DNA from 4 places in the Bacillus sp. S10(2024) genome. Region 3 is predicted to be linked to each of the others. Evidence: riboswitches for the same ligand, from Rfam matches in the RefSeq annotation. Region 3 holds a riboswitch; each other region holds the start of a gene.
What was found. A riboswitch is a leader RNA that binds a small molecule or an ion and turns the genes downstream of it on or off. The one in region 3 is predicted to bind thiamine pyrophosphate.
Positions count from the first base shown of each region.

Region 1: linked by a shared signal. The riboswitch ahead of thiT (energy-coupled thiamine transporter ThiT) and the one ahead of AB1280_RS15975 (MTH1187 family thiamine-binding protein) in region 3 are both predicted to bind thiamine pyrophosphate.
Region 2: linked by a shared signal. The riboswitch ahead of tenA (thiaminase II) and the one ahead of AB1280_RS15975 (MTH1187 family thiamine-binding protein) in region 3 are both predicted to bind thiamine pyrophosphate.
Region 4: linked by a shared signal. The riboswitch ahead of thiC (phosphomethylpyrimidine synthase ThiC) and the one ahead of AB1280_RS15975 (MTH1187 family thiamine-binding protein) in region 3 are both predicted to bind thiamine pyrophosphate.

Region 1 covers NZ_JBFLUR010000002.1:4,216,571-4,220,786, forward strand. The annotation lists gene AB1280_RS21440 (ABC transporter permease subunit) at 1-638, shown strand, start outside; gene AB1280_RS21445 (hypothetical protein) at 813-1,136, shown strand; gene thiT (energy-coupled thiamine transporter ThiT) at 1,177-1,776, opposite strand; TPP riboswitch at 1,863-1,964, opposite strand; gene AB1280_RS21455 (FeoA family protein) at 2,297-2,524, shown strand; gene feoB (ferrous iron transport protein B) at 2,521-4,216, shown strand, end outside.
Region 2 covers NZ_JBFLUR010000002.1:2,806,417-2,810,632, forward strand. The annotation lists gene AB1280_RS14340 (ABC transporter substrate-binding protein) at 1-188, opposite strand, end outside; gene AB1280_RS14345 (ABC transporter permease) at 185-937, opposite strand; gene AB1280_RS14350 (ABC transporter ATP-binding protein) at 934-1,677, opposite strand; gene tenA (thiaminase II) at 1,646-2,341, opposite strand; TPP riboswitch at 2,427-2,527, opposite strand; TPP riboswitch at 2,587-2,695, opposite strand; gene AB1280_RS14360 (SH3 domain-containing protein) at 3,123-4,216, shown strand, end outside.
Region 3 covers NZ_JBFLUR010000002.1:3,141,229-3,145,444, forward strand. The annotation lists gene AB1280_RS15965 (ABC transporter substrate-binding protein) at 1-676, opposite strand, end outside; gene AB1280_RS15970 (ABC transporter permease) at 673-1,473, opposite strand; gene AB1280_RS15975 (MTH1187 family thiamine-binding protein) at 1,421-1,741, opposite strand; TPP riboswitch at 1,848-1,950, opposite strand; gene AB1280_RS15980 (DNA topology modulation protein) at 2,226-2,732, opposite strand; cyclic di-GMP riboswitch class I at 3,011-3,097, opposite strand; partial or broken gene AB1280_RS15985 (anaerobic C4-dicarboxylate transporter family protein) at 3,258-3,470, shown strand; gene AB1280_RS15990 (hypothetical protein) at 3,632-3,823, shown strand; partial or broken gene AB1280_RS15995 (threonine ammonia-lyase) at 3,936-4,130, opposite strand.
Region 4 covers NZ_JBFLUR010000002.1:3,793,047-3,797,262, forward strand. The annotation lists gene AB1280_RS19290 (arsenic transporter) at 1-1,348, opposite strand, end outside; TPP riboswitch at 1,548-1,663, shown strand; gene thiC (phosphomethylpyrimidine synthase ThiC) at 1,789-3,549, shown strand; gene AB1280_RS19300 (arsenic transporter) at 3,804-4,216, opposite strand, start outside.

The DNA of each region.
Region 1 (4,216 bases), 1.1 Mb from region 3:
GCATTGGTTTTTTTATGAGTCATGTGAAGCGAAAATTAATTTTCTTCCATCACTTTTTGATGAATTTGCAACTATTTCCGCAAACAATCTTTTGTTTTTTCTTACTCACTCCTTTTGTCATATATGAAATACGGACGGAGCAGGTTGTTACAAATGTCCAATTATTATATATACAAATTGCCGTGTTCATTCTCGTTGCCCTTCCGAGTTTAACGCGATTATTTCAGCAAGAAGTTCAGCAGATTTGGCAGAAGGATTATGTGCAAAGCTCATTCTTATTGGGAGGAAGTAAAGGGCATGTATTTCGAACGCATATGATTAAGGCACTAAGCCCACAAATTATCTTTCAAGTGGGAGAACAAATGGTACAAGTGCTCCTTCTTATGTTGCATTTGTCTATTTTTAAGTTGTTTCTTGGAGGAACGAAGATTGTTTCCGGACAAACGCACGACCAATTTAACTTGTATTTTCCATATTTAAATGAGTGGTCGAATTTGATTAGTTATTATTATGTAGAGCTCATGATTGAACCGAGAATTATTATGATTCCAGTTCTGTTTTATATGATTTTATTATTTTGTATGACGAAAATTGTGAATGGGTATAAGGAATTGCAGTTTGAGAAAGATTGTAAATGAAATTTTTATATTTATATATTTTTATTTGATATTATAATTCTTACAAAAATGTAAGGTTCTTTGTAAGGTTAATCGATAGTTAAGCAACGTTATTTTGAATAAACTTATCTATGTAAGGCACACACATTTTAGGGAAATAAGACGTTAGGTACTACAACTGAAGGGAGAAAGAGAATGGAGAAGCGCTCAGAGGCTCTTGCTTTATTATTAGAGAATGACGCAATTATGTTAGCTAATAATAAGGATTGTACAACTGTCATTGATCGGCGAGAAATACCAGTAGATTCACGCGATAAAATAGTATGGTACAAATGGAATGAGAACTACAAAGAGAACATAAATGAGCAATATCACATAGGGTATGATGTGCATAGAGTTGTTTTATGGAATGAGATGAAATCTTGGATTCATAAGCAAAACGGTAAGAATAATTTTGAGAGCAGCTGCGCACTCCATTCTCAAACTCCCGAAATCGTAAGAAAAAGAGAATCACATTAGGAAAATAACTTGGAATACTGAGGTAAAAAAAGATTGCTGTTTAAGCAATCTTTTTTCTGTTTGTATGATGTGCATTCGAGCTTGTAAATAAGCGCGGTGCTGTTGTAAATAGAACGACAAGTAGAACCGCACACATTGCGAAAGAACCAATCATTGTGATGCCGTTATAGATAAAGGAATATAAAACAGCTGATTGTCCTTTTGGTGCATATTGTCCAAAGAAGATTACGCCGGCAATGAAGTGCCAAAAGTAACGAGCTAAGCTGCCGATAAACGTAGCAATAATGATATACATAGTTGCTTTTGCTTTTTGTTTATTGGCGATTGCTTGTTGAATTGGTGCATGAAATAATCCAGCAAAGCCAATAAAGGCAAAGGCGATGAAGTATTCAATAAACGCTTGTACCGGTGTAAAAATAGCTGCATCTGCTGCGACAATTTGTAATAATCCCCAAACGAGACCACTTAAGAAACTCGCTTTAAATCCCCAGCGGTAAGCAACAATAAAAATTGGAATCATAGCAAATGAGATAGAACCGCCTGTTGGAAGTTTAATAGAGAGCGGCAAAATGTCGATAACTAACGCAAATGCTGCGAGAATCGCTGCCTCTATCATTGCTTGTAAATTTGTGTTACGCATGTAAAAATCCCCCTACATCCAAGTTACAAAAGAAGAATCCTTATCATAGGGGGATGAAAATACACAAATTGAAAATCACTACTTATGTATATACGTCTGCACAATTCCTACGTTAGCATTAACTAACAGGTTCTAAGGGTCGGAACAAAGTATTCCCTCTCAGCAACGCGGCTCCCCCTGTGACAACGAGATTCTTAGATTGTTACTATTATTGTAATAACAATGGATAAGAATGGCAAATGAAAATATAATACCTTTTCTTTTTAGGAAGGGCGAGAGGGATGGGCTGTGCGTAGAAGTAGTCAGTTCTTTATTTTTCCACGTGCGAGGTTTAAAAAAGGTAGAAAGCGAGATCGGGTCAGACCTTATTCAATATAACAACAATTTTTATGTTAAATAAGCTGAAATTGTACAAAAAATAGTAATAAATTCACAGCATATTGTATAGTGTTTTTTCAGAGAGTCATGTTATAATTGATATTGATAATAATTATCGTTATCTTTTGAGGGGGATAATTTGATGAATTTAGTTGATATGAGTATAGATGAAAAAGTACGTGTGAAAGATTTACAATCTCTTGATAAATTATTAAAACGTCGCTTAGCTTCATTTGGATTTTCTGAAGGATGCGAGCTTTGTATAAAACAAAAAGCAATGCTTAATGGTCCATGTACATTAGAATGCCGTGGGCAATTAATCTCTATTCGTCATTGTGATGCGAAAATGATAAAGGTGGAATTAACGTGAACAAGGTTGCTTTGCTAGGAAATCCGAATACGGGAAAAACATCATTGTTTAATGCGCTTACTGGTTCTTATGAATATGTTGGCAACTGGAGCGGAGTAACCGTAGAAAAAAAGATTGGTAAGTTAAAAGATAAGCAAGGAATGTTAATAGATTTACCAGGTATATACGATTTAAATCCTGTATCCCGTGATGAAGGGGTTGTTACGCAGTTTTTATTAACAGAAGAATTTCATCATATGTTAAATATTGTGGACTCTTCACAATTTGAACGTAATATGCATTTAACATTACAATTGTTGGAATTTGGAAAACCACTTTCTATTGGTTTAAATATGATTGATGTGGCAAAACAACGCGGGATTGTGATTGATGTAAAGAAGTTATCTGAAATGCTAGGTGTAACAGTGATTCCCGTTATAGCAAGAAGTGGAAAAGGCTGTGAGGAATTATTGGCTGCTCTTCATGAAAGCGATAAGGCGGAGCAGAAACCGTTTATTCTTTCGTATGGTAAAGCGGTAGAGACAGGAATCCAGCGCGTTATGGAGAAATTGCAGCGAGAAAATGATGATCATGCAAGATGGCTTGCGCTTCAATTTTTAGGAAATAACGAAGTGGTAGAGAAAGAACTTACCAAGTCGCATGTATATAAAGAACTTGTAGCAATTCGCTCTGCATTGGAAGAAGAATTAGATGTTACGCTAGATCAGCACATATACGGGGTACGTGCAGCGTATATTGAAAAGTTGAAAACAAGTGTGATTCGTCATGAAAAAGAAGGAAGCATTCCTTTTTCGGAAAGAATTGATAAATTAATTACGCATAAAATTTTGGGGATACCGATCTTTTTAGGAATCATGTTTTTAATTTTTCAAGTTACGTTTTCGTGGATTGGAACGCCTTTATCTGATCAATTTGATGCATTTGTCGGTGGTCCACTTACAGATTGGGTAACAGCAGGGCTTACGAATATTGGAGCGTCTGATTTCATTCGAGCGCTCGTTACAGATGGAATTATTGCAGGAGTGGGTGCTGTATTAGTATTCGTACCGCAAATTTTCGTATTGTTCTTCTTCATTTCATTACTAGAAGATTCTGGATATATGGCGCGTATTGCCGTTGTTATGGATCGTGTGATGGAGTTTTTTGGACTAAACGGAAAAGCGTTTATTCCTATGATTATCGGTTTTGGTTGTAATGTACCAGGCATTATGGCAGCGAGAACAATTGAACAGGAAAAAGAGAGGTTGCTTACGATTTTAGTGACACCGTTTATGTCATGTTCAGCCCGTTTACCTGTATATGCATTATTTGCAGGGGTCTTTTTCCCAAATAGTCAAGCGGTTGTTGTATTTTCTTTATATCTCATTGGTGTTATTCTAGCGTTAGTCGTTACAAAAATTATGTCTATTACGGTTTTAAAAGAAGAGAAATCTATTTTCGTTATTGAACTTCCGCCTTACCGTGTGCCGCAAGTAAAAACATTATGGCGTAGTACGTGGGAAAAAGGAAAAGGATTTGTACGTAAAGCAGGTACATTTATCTTCGGTGGTTCTGTTGTGATTTGGTTATTAAACTATGCGGGCCCATCTGGATTTGGTGTAGATATGGGTGATAGTTTCTTAGCAATGATTGGTGGATTATTCGCTCCAATTCTTGCGCCGCTTGGTTTTGGAACATGGCAAGCAGCTGCAT
Region 2 (4,216 bases), 330 kb from region 3:
CCTTCTTCTTTAAAATAACCTTTTTCCATTGCTGCATAAATAAAGCTATGCACTGCATTTGGATACCAATCGAGCATGACAGTGACTTCTTTTTCGCCTTTTTTCTTTTCTGATGCCGAATTGCTAGAACACCCAACAATCATCGCGATTAACAATGTAAATACAAAGATGCGCTTTACTAATTTCATGAATGCTTCCTCCAACTAATACATTTTCTCTCAAATATCGAAACGAGTAATACAAAGAAAATAGCGAGCAATGACAATAAAACAATTGGTGCAAACACACCCGCACCATCCATTTGTGTCATCATTCGTTTACTAAAATAGCCTAGTCCTGCTTGTGCTCCAAGCCACTCTCCAATCGCTGCCCCAATCACGCTAAACGGCACAGCCACCTTTAAAGCTGAGAAAAAATAGGGAAGTGCAGACGGTAATTTCAATTTGAAGAAAACATCTTTTTTTGTTGCACCATATGTAATTAAAAGCTCTTCCCACTCCTTTTTCGTACTACAAAGGCCATCATACGTATTTACTGTAATGGGAAAGAATGTAATCAGTACTGTGACAACAACCTTACTCCAAATCGAATAGCCAAACCATAAAACAAATAATGGTGCTAAAGCTGTAATGGGAATCGTCTGTGAAGCAACTAATAGCGGATAAAATGCCTTCTCAGCAAATGTACTCATACTCATCAACATTGCTAACCCAACACCTAATACGATAGAAATAACAATGCCGATCACTGTAACAGAGAGCGTTGCTGGTAAATGCACCGTAAGCAATATATTCCGCAAATCCCATATTTTTTGAACAATGGCACTTGGAGACGGTAAAATGTACATTTCATCAAGAATCCGTGCTCCTACTTCCCAGCCAATCAGCAAAATAGTCGTTACAATAATGGCCGGAACATAATCTACAATTCGCTTCATACAAGCACCTGTCTTTGCAATATGCCAATGAGTTCATCTTTTAATGCCAGCATTTCTGGGTGATGCAAATCTTTTCGAGACCGTTCTTGCCCAAGTGGCACAGTCCGCTCAGTTAATAATGTAATGGGCTGCTCTGTTACGATAAAAATACGGTTAGAAAGATACAGCGCTTCATCAACATCATGCGTAATAAACAAAATTGTTTTTTGCCAATATTCCCACTGTTCAAACAACCATTCTTGCAAAGATGCCTTCGTTAATGCATCAAGTGCACTAAACGGTTCATCTAATAGTAAGAGGTCACCGCCCGTTAACAACGTCCGAATAAACGATACGCGTTGCCGCATTCCGCCTGATAAATCTTTTGGCTGTTTCTTTTCATACCCTTGCAGTCCAAATTGCTCCAGCAGCTCTTGTGCTTTCATGTGTGCTTCTTTTTTCTTCATGCCTTGACATTCAAGTGGCAAAGCTGCATTTTCAATAATGGTTCGCCACGGGAGTAACATATCTTTTTGCGGCATATAGCCAACAGGAGTTGTTCCCATTACATCAATCGTGCCAGCATTCGCTTTCTCAAGTCCCGTAATAAGCCGAAACAATGTACTTTTCCCGCAGCCACTCGGCCCGATAATGCTAATAAATTCTCCTTCTTGTACTACAGCATTAAGGCTCTTGATAATCGGTTTCTCATCATAATGAAAAGAAACGTTATGAAATTGTAGTATGTTTTTGTTCCTCAAAACCCCACATCTCCTTACGATATGCCATATCCCAAAATAAGTATTCAAAACGGCTGGAATATAAGAAAATTTCTTCTAAACGATTTAATTCTTCTTCTGTTTTCCCAATTGCAATTTCATTACATAAATCAATTAACCATATACAAAGATTCCCATATTCTTCTGAGCTGTATCCTTGAATCCACTCACCAAAAAATTCATGATCACGCGCGGATGGAATAGCATTTAAGCGCTTCCCAATCTCCCAATAACTCCACATACATGGAAGCAATGCTACAATTAACTCAGCAAGTGTACCGTTTTGTGAAACTGACATCATATAGTTTGTATATGCTAGATTCATAGCAGACGGCTTTGCTAATTCCATTTCTTCAACAGAAATTCCTAAACGCTTTGCGTATTGTTTATGAATCATCATTTCTCCATTTAAAATCCCATCGATTTGTTCAGCAAACTTCGCCATTACTTTTGGATTTGTTGCTTTTACAACACCAATTGCATATAACTTTGCGTAATCTAACAAATACAAATAATCTTGAACAATATAATATTGAAATCTATCTTTCTCTAACGTTCCATCTCCCATCCCTGTTACAAATGGATGATTATGACTCTTCTCCCAAACAGGTTGCACCTTTTCAAATAATCTTTCACAAAATGTCATCTCCGCTTCCCCTTCCTGTATATATGTTTCCAAATAAAAAACCACTTCTATATAAGAAGTGGCCACAGCAAACAAAAGAAAAACTCATTTGTTGTTTCCACTTCCCTACGCTAGCATCACCTAGATCAGGTCATAAGGGTTAAGGATTTTACCTCTCTCAGCTTTTAAGCACCCCTAGTGGTGTTCTATAAAATTTTCAATAAAAAATCCCCGTTTCTATGCATAAAGAAACGGGGACGTTATTTATATCGTCCAAATTGCTTCCCTACGCTAGCATCATCTAGATCAGGTTCAAGGGTCAAAGACTATAGGTCTTACTCTCAGCTAGCAAAACTAGCTCCCCTAGCAGTATATTCATTTAACATAGTCAGTATACCATCACCCTATCTCATCGGCAACTCTTTTCATTTCTCCTTCTACCTATCTGTAAGTTCAGAAAAAAACGAATTCCTTTTCGCTATTTCCATAATAGCTATAAATCTGCTATCCTTTTATTATATATCCATTTTCACTTTTCGACATTTAAGTCGCTGCTATACAAAATACATCATAACCACTACTTGTTTTCTCCTTTTGTTTTAAGCCTTGCATGTGGTAGAAAAAGTCCTTGATCATTTCTATGTGCAGCCAAATTCTCCACTCTAAAAAAAAAGAGTTTTTAACTTACACATAGAGAAAAAGCTTTCGTTTGTTTTTAATCTATAAATATGTTTCAAACTTAATATCCACATATTATAATTTAAATTATAACAATGCATTACTTAAGGAGGTCAATGAATATATGAATTTAAAAGTCGCAGCACTAACAGCAACTACTGTAGCAGTTGCCTCTATGCTCCCCTCTATGGCAGACTCTAATGTACATACTGTAGAAGCAGAGCAAACTGCAAAAGCAAAAATTGGTTATGTTAAAACGGAAACGTTACAAATGTACAATAGCCCGAATGGAACAGACCCTGTTATTGACAATATTACACGTAACACTCCCGTTACTATTTTAGAAACAACAAATGAATGGTACAAAGTTCACATTCACAATAAAACTGGTTATGTCAAAAAAGACGCCATTTCTTTAACAAAGCCACAAAATGGTGAGAATCAATATATCGTAAATGCAGATGCATTAAACGTTCGCTCTGAACCAAACACACAATCTGAAATTATTACTGTATTACCAAGTGGGAAATTTGTTACTGTTCAAGAAGAACAAGAGGGATGGTATAAAGTTGTACATAATGGAACAAGCGGCTATGTAAAGAAAGAATTTTTATCTAACGCCGATCAGCCATTAGTAAAGGGAATTACTGTACAAGGCGGAAGTTCTTATTACGTTGCCACTCCAACATTAAAAGTACGTAGCGGAGCAGGAACAAATGCAGCCATTATCGGTTCTTTACCAAATGGAACACAAGTACAAGTCGTTGAAAGTGTGGGAACATGGTATAAAATTCGCTACGGATCAGGATATGGCTATGTTGCACAGCATTATGTAGTACAAGGACAAAAACAACAGCAGCAACCAAAACAGCAAGCTACCCCATCTATTCCAGCTGCATTTAAATATCCTGCCCAAGGGAAAATCAGCTCAGAATTTGATGTACGCTGGGGAAAAATGCACTACGGCGTAGATATTGCAGCAACAGGAAATGTTCCAATCCAAGCTGCCGCATCTGGGACTGTTGTAAAATCATATTATTCTACAAGCTATGGAAACGTTGTATTTGTTGCCCATCGTATAAACGGGAATTTATACACAACTATATATGCTCACATGAAAAGTCGTGCTGTCAAAGCAGGAGATACAGTGACAACAGGTCAATTGCTCGGTTATATGGGAAATACAGGACATTCATATGGACAACACTTGCATTTTGA
Region 3 (4,216 bases):
TTTCACTTGTAATAATAACAGGGCTATAATAATCTAACGCTGGATTTAAATCTTTTAGCATAATCGTGTTTAACTCAATGCCTTTTCTCTTTGCTTCAATACCATCCCAGCCATAATAGATCCACTCAAAATCAGCATCACGTCCAATAGATTTAAAGAAATCTGTTTGTCCAAGTACAACTTTTTGTACTTTATTATAATCTGCTTGCTGCTTATCCATAATTGTTTTTAATGTCGCTTCTTCAGCTGGTGCTCCCCAGCCACCATATCGTTTTCCTTCAAATGCTTTTGGAGATGTGATGTTATCCTTTTTTAGAGATGCGAATGCAGATGTATTATGTTGAATAACCGCACCAATTGATACAACTGGAATATCTTCAACACGAGCTGTTGTTACATTCTCTTGATAACTTACACCAAAATCAGCTTTTCCTGATGCAACCATTTGTTCAGCAGACGTATTTTCACCTGGCTGAATAATTTCTACATCTAATCCTTGTTTTTTATAATAGTCTTTCGTCTTTGCTACATATAAACCAGTATGGTTTGTATTTGGAAACCAATCTAATACTACTTTTACTTTCTGCTCTTTACTTTCTTCTTTCTTCCCTGCTGAGCAGCCTGCAAATGTAAATAATAAAGAAGCTGCTAATAGCGCTTTTAACCCTTTTTTCATTTCTCTCCATCCTTTCTGTAAACCCATGGTGCTGTTAGTCTTGCCATAAATTCAACAATAAAATACAAGAATAGCGTTACAAAGGCAATCACAGCAGCGATTCCAAACACACGAGCTGTTAAAAAAGATTTCGTTGCCCTTGTCAGCATAACCCCTAAACCTTCACTTGCCCCAAGCCATTCCCCAATAATGGCCCCCATTACGCTATATGTAACGGCAATTTTTAACCCTGAAAAAAAGTATGGCAGTACTGCTGGAAATTTCACTTTTTGATAGACTTGCCACTTACTTGCCCGCATTGTTTGAAGTAACTTTAGCATAGATTGATCTACCGTTTGAAAACCTTCTAAAATACTAAGTGTAACGGGAAAGAAGCATACAAGAATAACAACCATTACTTTTGGCAGCATTCCGTAGCCAAACCAAATAATAAATAAAGGTGCGAGTACAACGATTGGAACCGTTTGTGAAATTACTAATAATGGATTGATTAACACACGGCATAACGGAATCACATCCATAATAATTGCAATGATCGTTCCAAGTATAATTGCAAAAAATAATCCTATGAACACTTCTTGCAAAGTCTGCACCGTATTGGGAAGCAGTAAATCTTTCATTTCTATCAGTTCATGTACAATTGCAGAAGGCTTCGGCAAAATCCACGGTTCAATATGGAATATCGAAACAGCTCCTTCCCATATGGCGATGAGAAGGAAAAGCCAAATTGTCGTAGTTGCTATGTTAGATCGTTTCTGTTTTTTCATGTTCTTCACGATACTTCCATACTTTTTCATCAATCGTTACGCCTGTGCTTGGACGATAGTGAATTTTTATAGAAGTAATGACTTCTTCTGCTCCATCATCTATGCAAGCTTGCTGCGCACGTTTAATAATATCAAGAAGCTCGTTTAAATCCCCTTCCATCGTCGTTTCCATCGCGCCAACTTCAAAGCGCACACCTGATTGCTGAACAACCTCAATTGCTTTATCTACAACCGTATATACATCTTTATGCTTTGCTTGTGGTACAACTGAAAATGAAACTGTAACTTGCTGTGACATACTAAATTCCTCCCCATATTAAATAAATTTCATGCAAAAAGAAAAGGCTTTCCTGCAGCGAAGCAGGAAAGCCTTATATACAAGTTATCATAGAATAACAGTCGCTACGATTCTTGATACAACTCCCTACGCTGGCATTATCCAGATCAGGTTAAGGGTCGATGTATTGTTACATCCTCTCAGCCACATAGGCTCCCCTGTTTCAATTCGTTTTCATTGTAGCACGGATTATTTTTATGAACAAACAAATTTATTTTTTTCCTGTAAATACTATTTTTAGGTGCTCTTCATACAGGAAATCATACCCAACAATTGATGTAGAGAAATGCAATTTGTGTGAAAAATGGATGTGTTAATATCTCTTAATTTTGCATGATAGACCCATTCAATTATTACGTCTCTGCTGAACTTCTAGTCATGGTAATTGTATCGGGTCTTGCTATGATAAAGGTTGATGGGCATGGGTACACCGCATAGTTTAAAATTATTGCACTTGTTCTAGAAACCGTTGAACTTCTTTTGGTGATTTTAAGATAATAACCTTTTTATCACTAGATAATTGATCCAGTCTTTTTAAAATTGCAGGTCTTTTGGTCGTTGGATATTCCCATATCCATTTAAAAAATTCAAGTTCAAATCTTTCTTCGCATCCTTCGCCCATATCTGGTCTTGTTCTATTTCGATATTGTACTATTCTTTTGAACGCACGATAGATGCATATTGTTCTATAAATATCGAGAAAGATAATTGTATCAGCTGCGTTAAGTCTTATTTCCATTGTCCCACCGTAATTTCCATCTATAATCCATTCATCTTCTTTAATTAAATTATTTTGTACTTTTCTTTGTTCATCCTTTGGAATACCTACCCAATTCGGTTTCCAAAATAATGCATCAAGATGATAAACATTCATTTTTAGCTTTTCTCCTAAATGCCTTGCTAATGTAGATTTCCCTGAGCCACCCGAACCAATAATTACAATTTTTCTCATAAAATCCTCCTCCCCAAAAGGTAATAATCTTTTTTAAACAATCGTGCATTACGTTTCATAGCACAGACTTTTTCATATACAACACAGAATACAAATTTCCTCCTAAAAATAAAAACCTGTCAAAACGACAGGTTTTTATTTCTAATCACCACTTGCAATTTATCAGAATCATGCTGCTATCCCATTTGTTACTGATAGTAGCTTATCTTTTCGATTCAAATCTTTACACAAAAAAGGACCAATGTTATAAAAACATTGGCCTAAACCAACCCTATCAGTCCGGTAACTGGCTAGCATAGTCTCATTTGACCTTAGCTCCTATAGCTTTGCGACCTTGCGTTTCCACAAGTTTGCCTTTCTCGAGAACGAGTTGAACGATATGGGAGTTTTACGAGAATTAAACAATTCTCTGTCCACAGATTACAACATTTAAATCAATTTGTCTACTTATTTACACATATAAATTATAAAATTTTAAAACAATCCTCTTGTAACATAATGTTAACAAACAGGGCAAATCACGTTTTTAATGGTAACTTACAAATGATTCAAGGTTCTATTCAAGGACTCGTAACGATTGCACCATGGCTATTTGCACTTGCACTATTCGTGCTATCAATCTTGTTATATAGCCAAGCTGCAACGGTAGGTGCGATAGTACCGCTTGTATTAACACTTGGCATTTCACCAGCACTATTGATTGCGATGTTTCCAGCTGTAAACGGATATTTCTTTATCATTTTATCTCAGAAGACCCCTTCTTCAAACGCGTGAAGGGCAGAGCTGGGTCATCTATAGATACTTCGGATTGACGGTATAGAGAGCTTCTCTTGTTGAACGGAGGAGGTTTCGGAACCTGTTGTCATCGGAGCAAGAGGTACTGGAATCCCCCACTTCAAGTGGCGTTAGCCGGTAAGTGGGGGGAGTTCAATCCAAACTACGGAACAATCGTTGCGGCAATTAACTTTGACCGTACAGGTACAACGCGTATCCGTAAATATGTGTTAAATCATAGCTTTATGATTCCGGATCTTGTCGCAACAATTACATCAATTGGAATTGGAATGCTTCTCGTTTCACTGATGTTTTAATTCAGAAAGAGCTAGCCTTTACAGGGACTAGCTCTTTTTAATCAAACGTTTGTTTAAATATTTATCCCGCTATTCATGGACCCTCAAGCGCGAAGCAGTAGGTGGGGAAAGCTCAATCAATAACTTCGATACTATATCCTCTCTTCTTCATCCCAATTTGCACTTGCTCAACATGCTCTTTATCTTTCGTCTCAAGAGAAAGATGAAGCTGTGCATAACCTGGGAATACTTTCGATCCAATTCTCTCTAAATGAATGTGAGGAACATTTGCTTCTAAATCGGTGATAATTTGTAATACTTGCTGCAATATTTCTAGCCCAATTGTTCCTTGTTCAACGATCACACGTCATCAAATGGATGAACAAATGTCGCTCCAGTTCGCTCTTTTAAATC
Region 4 (4,216 bases), 650 kb from region 3:
AGACCAATTTCAACCAATAATATAAGCAAAATAGCGTGAAAATGACAGTTGGCGGAATGACGAGAAATGTCGCCTTCATATACGTTCCCCAGCTGATATTTACTTTTCCTTTTCTTATAATATACATCCACATTAAGGTTGCTAATGTACCAATTGGGAGTAGTAGTGAGCCCATGTCGCTACCGATGATGTTTGCAAGATAAATCGTTTTCAATGTAATCGGATCTAGTCCCATTTCGGTAAGGGCGATCGTACCAATCATTAAGGCAGGATGGTTATTAAAGATGTTAGAGAGGATAGAAAGTAAGCCGCCCATAATAAAGTCGGCATGAAATAAACTACTGGTAATAAGTGGATGAAGTTTTGCGACGAGAAATTCGGTTAAACCGATGTTATGAAGTCCATATACAATTACGTACATAGAAAATGCGAAAACTAACACATACCAGGGTGTTTTCTTAATCATGTCAATCGGTGAAATGCGTAGTTTGTACCATCTCCACCCAAGTAAAATAATAGAGCCAATGACCGCCGTGATGGCGATGGAAAATTGAAAGTACGATGCAATAAACAAGCTGATGCGAACGCATAAAACAAATAATAGAATTCCGAACATAAATTGTGTTCGCTTACGATTTGCATCTATTTGGGGCCTTGGTTGCAATGGATGAAAAGATTTTTTAACGAAATTTTCATCTAAATATATCGGTAAGACCGGGAGTGTTTTCGGTAATTGTTTATGAAAGATGAGGAATAATAGGGACGCCATAAAAAGAAGGCCTAACGTGGCAGGAACAAACATCATTGCTGTATGCATGTATAAATCCATATGGACAATTTTTAAAGCAATTAAATTTACAATATTGCTGACACCAATTGGTGCACTTGAGGCAGTGGCGATGAGTGCGCCGCTTAATAAGTAGGGTATTTTTTGATCATGTGTAAGTCGTAAATGATGTAATAAAAGCAGTAAAATAGGGGTTGTAATTAAGATGCTGCCATCATTATTAAAGAATAATGTCATGAGGAAGCAAAGAAGATTTGTATACCAAAAGAGGCGAATACCAGAGCTTTTAGCTTTTTGGGCAAGTTGAACAGCGCACCAATGAAAAAAGCCGAAACTTTCTAGAACGATCGCCATAACAATGGTCGCCATAATTGTTATGGCGGCGCCAATAATTTTTGAGCTAATATCACCCAAGTCGGCAAAAGAGACCGTGCCGCTTAAAATGACAATCATTGCCCCAACTGTTGCTGGAATTGCTTCGTTCATTCCTTTTGGTCGCCAAAAGATGATGAGCATAGTTCCGAGAAACGCGAGTATGGTTATTGTAGATTGTAGGTTTATCAACTCTTTCACTCCTGTTCTTATAGTGAAGTGTCCGTACAGAATATATTCCTACACAGGTTTATACTACATATGTATGAAGTGCGGATTCGGCTTGTACTAAGTGAAATAACTATTTTTGAGTGAAAAAGAAAAAATTAAATATCTTTGCATTTTTTAGACAATGATGTATGATAGGGTCGTAGTAAAAATTTAATCAGTGAAAAACTGGGGGTGCCCGATAGAGCTGGGCTGAGAGAGAAGCGTGTCGAAGCTTCTTAACCCTTTGGACCTGATCTGGTTCGTACCAGCGGAGGGAAGTTGTCGGCTTTACATAACAATGTCTTTATGTAGCCAGGTCCTATTCTTTATGATGGGCCTGGCTTTTTTATTTGGCATTGCTAGCCGCTAGTTCTCATCCTTGTCACAAGAAAAGTGAAGACACAGGGGAGGAAAAAGTGATGAAACAATCTGTTTCAGCTGAGCAAATTGAGTTGAAGTCAAGTTTACCGGGAAGCAAGAAGGTATATGTAGAAGGTACGCGTGAAGACATGAAAGTACCAATGCGTGAGATTGCACAAAGCGATACAAACGGTGTGCCAAACCCGGCTATTCGTGTGTATGATACGAGTGGTCCTTATACAGATCCGAATTACAAAGTGGAGTTAGAAAAGGGGATGCAGGCGCCGCGCCGCTGCTGGATTGTGGAACGAGGAGATGTAGAAGAGTATGAAGGTCGTGAAGTGAAGCCGGAAGATGATGGAGTGAAAGCAGCATCTACACATACGCCTGTATTCCCACAAATGGGACGGAAGCCACTCCGTGCAAAAGACGGGGCAAATGTTACGCAAATGCATTATGCGCGTAAAGGTATCATCACATCAGAGATGGAATATGTAGCCATTCGCGAAGGTGTGGAGCCTGAATTTGTGCGGAAGGAAATCGCTGAAGGTCGTGCTATTTTACCAGCAAATATTAATCACCCGGAAGCAGAACCGATGATTATTGGTCGTAACTTCCATGTGAAAGTAAATGCGAATATTGGGAACTCGGCTGTTTCATCATCTATTGCTGAAGAAGTTGAGAAGATGACTTGGGCAACGCGCTGGGGTGCTGATACAATTATGGACCTTTCTACTGGGAAAAATATTCATACGACACGTGAATGGATTATTCGTAACGCTCCTGTACCAGTTGGAACAGTGCCGATTTATCAAGCACTTGAAAAGGTAAACGGAATTGCGGAAGATTTAACGTGGGAAGTATACCGTGATACGCTAATTGAACAAGCGGAGCAGGGGGTAGATTACTTTACCATTCATGCTGGTGTGCTGCTTCGTTATATTCCGCTTACAGCAAAGCGTGTAACAGGAATTGTGTCACGCGGCGGCTCGATTATGGCGCAGTGGTGCCTATACCATCATCAAGAAAACTTCTTGTATACACACTTTGAAGAAATTTGTGAAATTATGAAGAAGTACGATGTTTCCTTCTCTCTTGGAGATGGATTACGCCCTGGTTCGATTGCGGATGCAAACGACGAATCTCAATTTTCTGAGCTTGAAACATTAGGAGAGCTTACAAAAATTGCTTGGAAGCATGACGTCCAAGTAATGATTGAAGGGCCAGGACATGTACCGATGCATTTAATTAAAGAGAATATGGATAAAGAGCTGGAGATTTGTCACGGTGCACCGTTTTATACGCTTGGACCATTAACGACAGACATTGCACCTGGTTATGATCATATTACTTCTGCAATCGGTGCAGCGATGATCGGCTGGTTTGGTACAGCAATGCTTTGTTATGTAACACCGAAAGAACATCTTGGCCTGCCAAACAAAGATGACGTTCGTGAAGGTGTGATTACGTATAAAATTGCTGCGCACGCTGCTGATCTTGCAAAAGGTCATAAAACAGCACATGAGCGTGATGATGCTCTTTCAAAAGCGCGCTTTGAATTTCGCTGGCGTGATCAATTTAATTTATCATTAGATCCTGAACGTGCAATGGAATATCACGATGAAACATTGCCGGCAGAAGGAGCAAAGACAGCGCATTTCTGCTCTATGTGCGGTCCGAAGTTTTGCAGTATGAGAATTTCGCATGATATTCGTGAGTATGCGAAAGAGAATGATTTAGAAACAACAGAAGCAATTGAGAAAGGTATGAAAGAAAAAGCAGAAGAGTTTAAAGAAGCGGGTAGTCAGTTATATAAATAAGTAGAAAACCTGAAATAAAAACCCTTTCTTTTTGAGGGGGGCGAGAGCGTTTGGCCGTGCATAGAATCTGCCACGTGCGATGTAAAACAAAGATAGAAGGAAGTGGAGAGCCTACTTTGTTTTGTATGCTAGGGCCTTAAATAGAAAGCGCCTTTCTAAACATCTCTTAATCTATGATTATGTGTACCTAACCTAATATAAATAATCATCCCCCTGCTGAGCGAGAGCAGGGGGATTTTGTTTCGTTTGATAAGTTAACGGGCGAAAATGAGCTGTACCCAGTAGAATAAGAGGAAGAGGGTTACGATTGTGGTGAGTGGGATAACAATTAAGGAGACGCTCAAGTAATCTTTCCATTTTACTTTAATTTTATTTTGCTTTAGGATATACATCCAAATAAGAGAAGCGAGTGTACCGATTGGTAATAACAATGATCCCATATCGCTACCAATGATGTTTGCAAGATAGATGGTTTTGAGGGTAACTGGATCTAATCCCATTTCTGTTAAGGTAATCGTTCCAATCATTAAGGCAGGATGGTTGTTAAAGATGTTTGATAGAATTGAAACGAGTCCCCCCATGGTAAAGCTAGCATATAATAAACTTTGATTGACAATCGGTTCGCATGCTTGGACAAGCCAAGCTGTTAATCCAGCATTATGAAGCC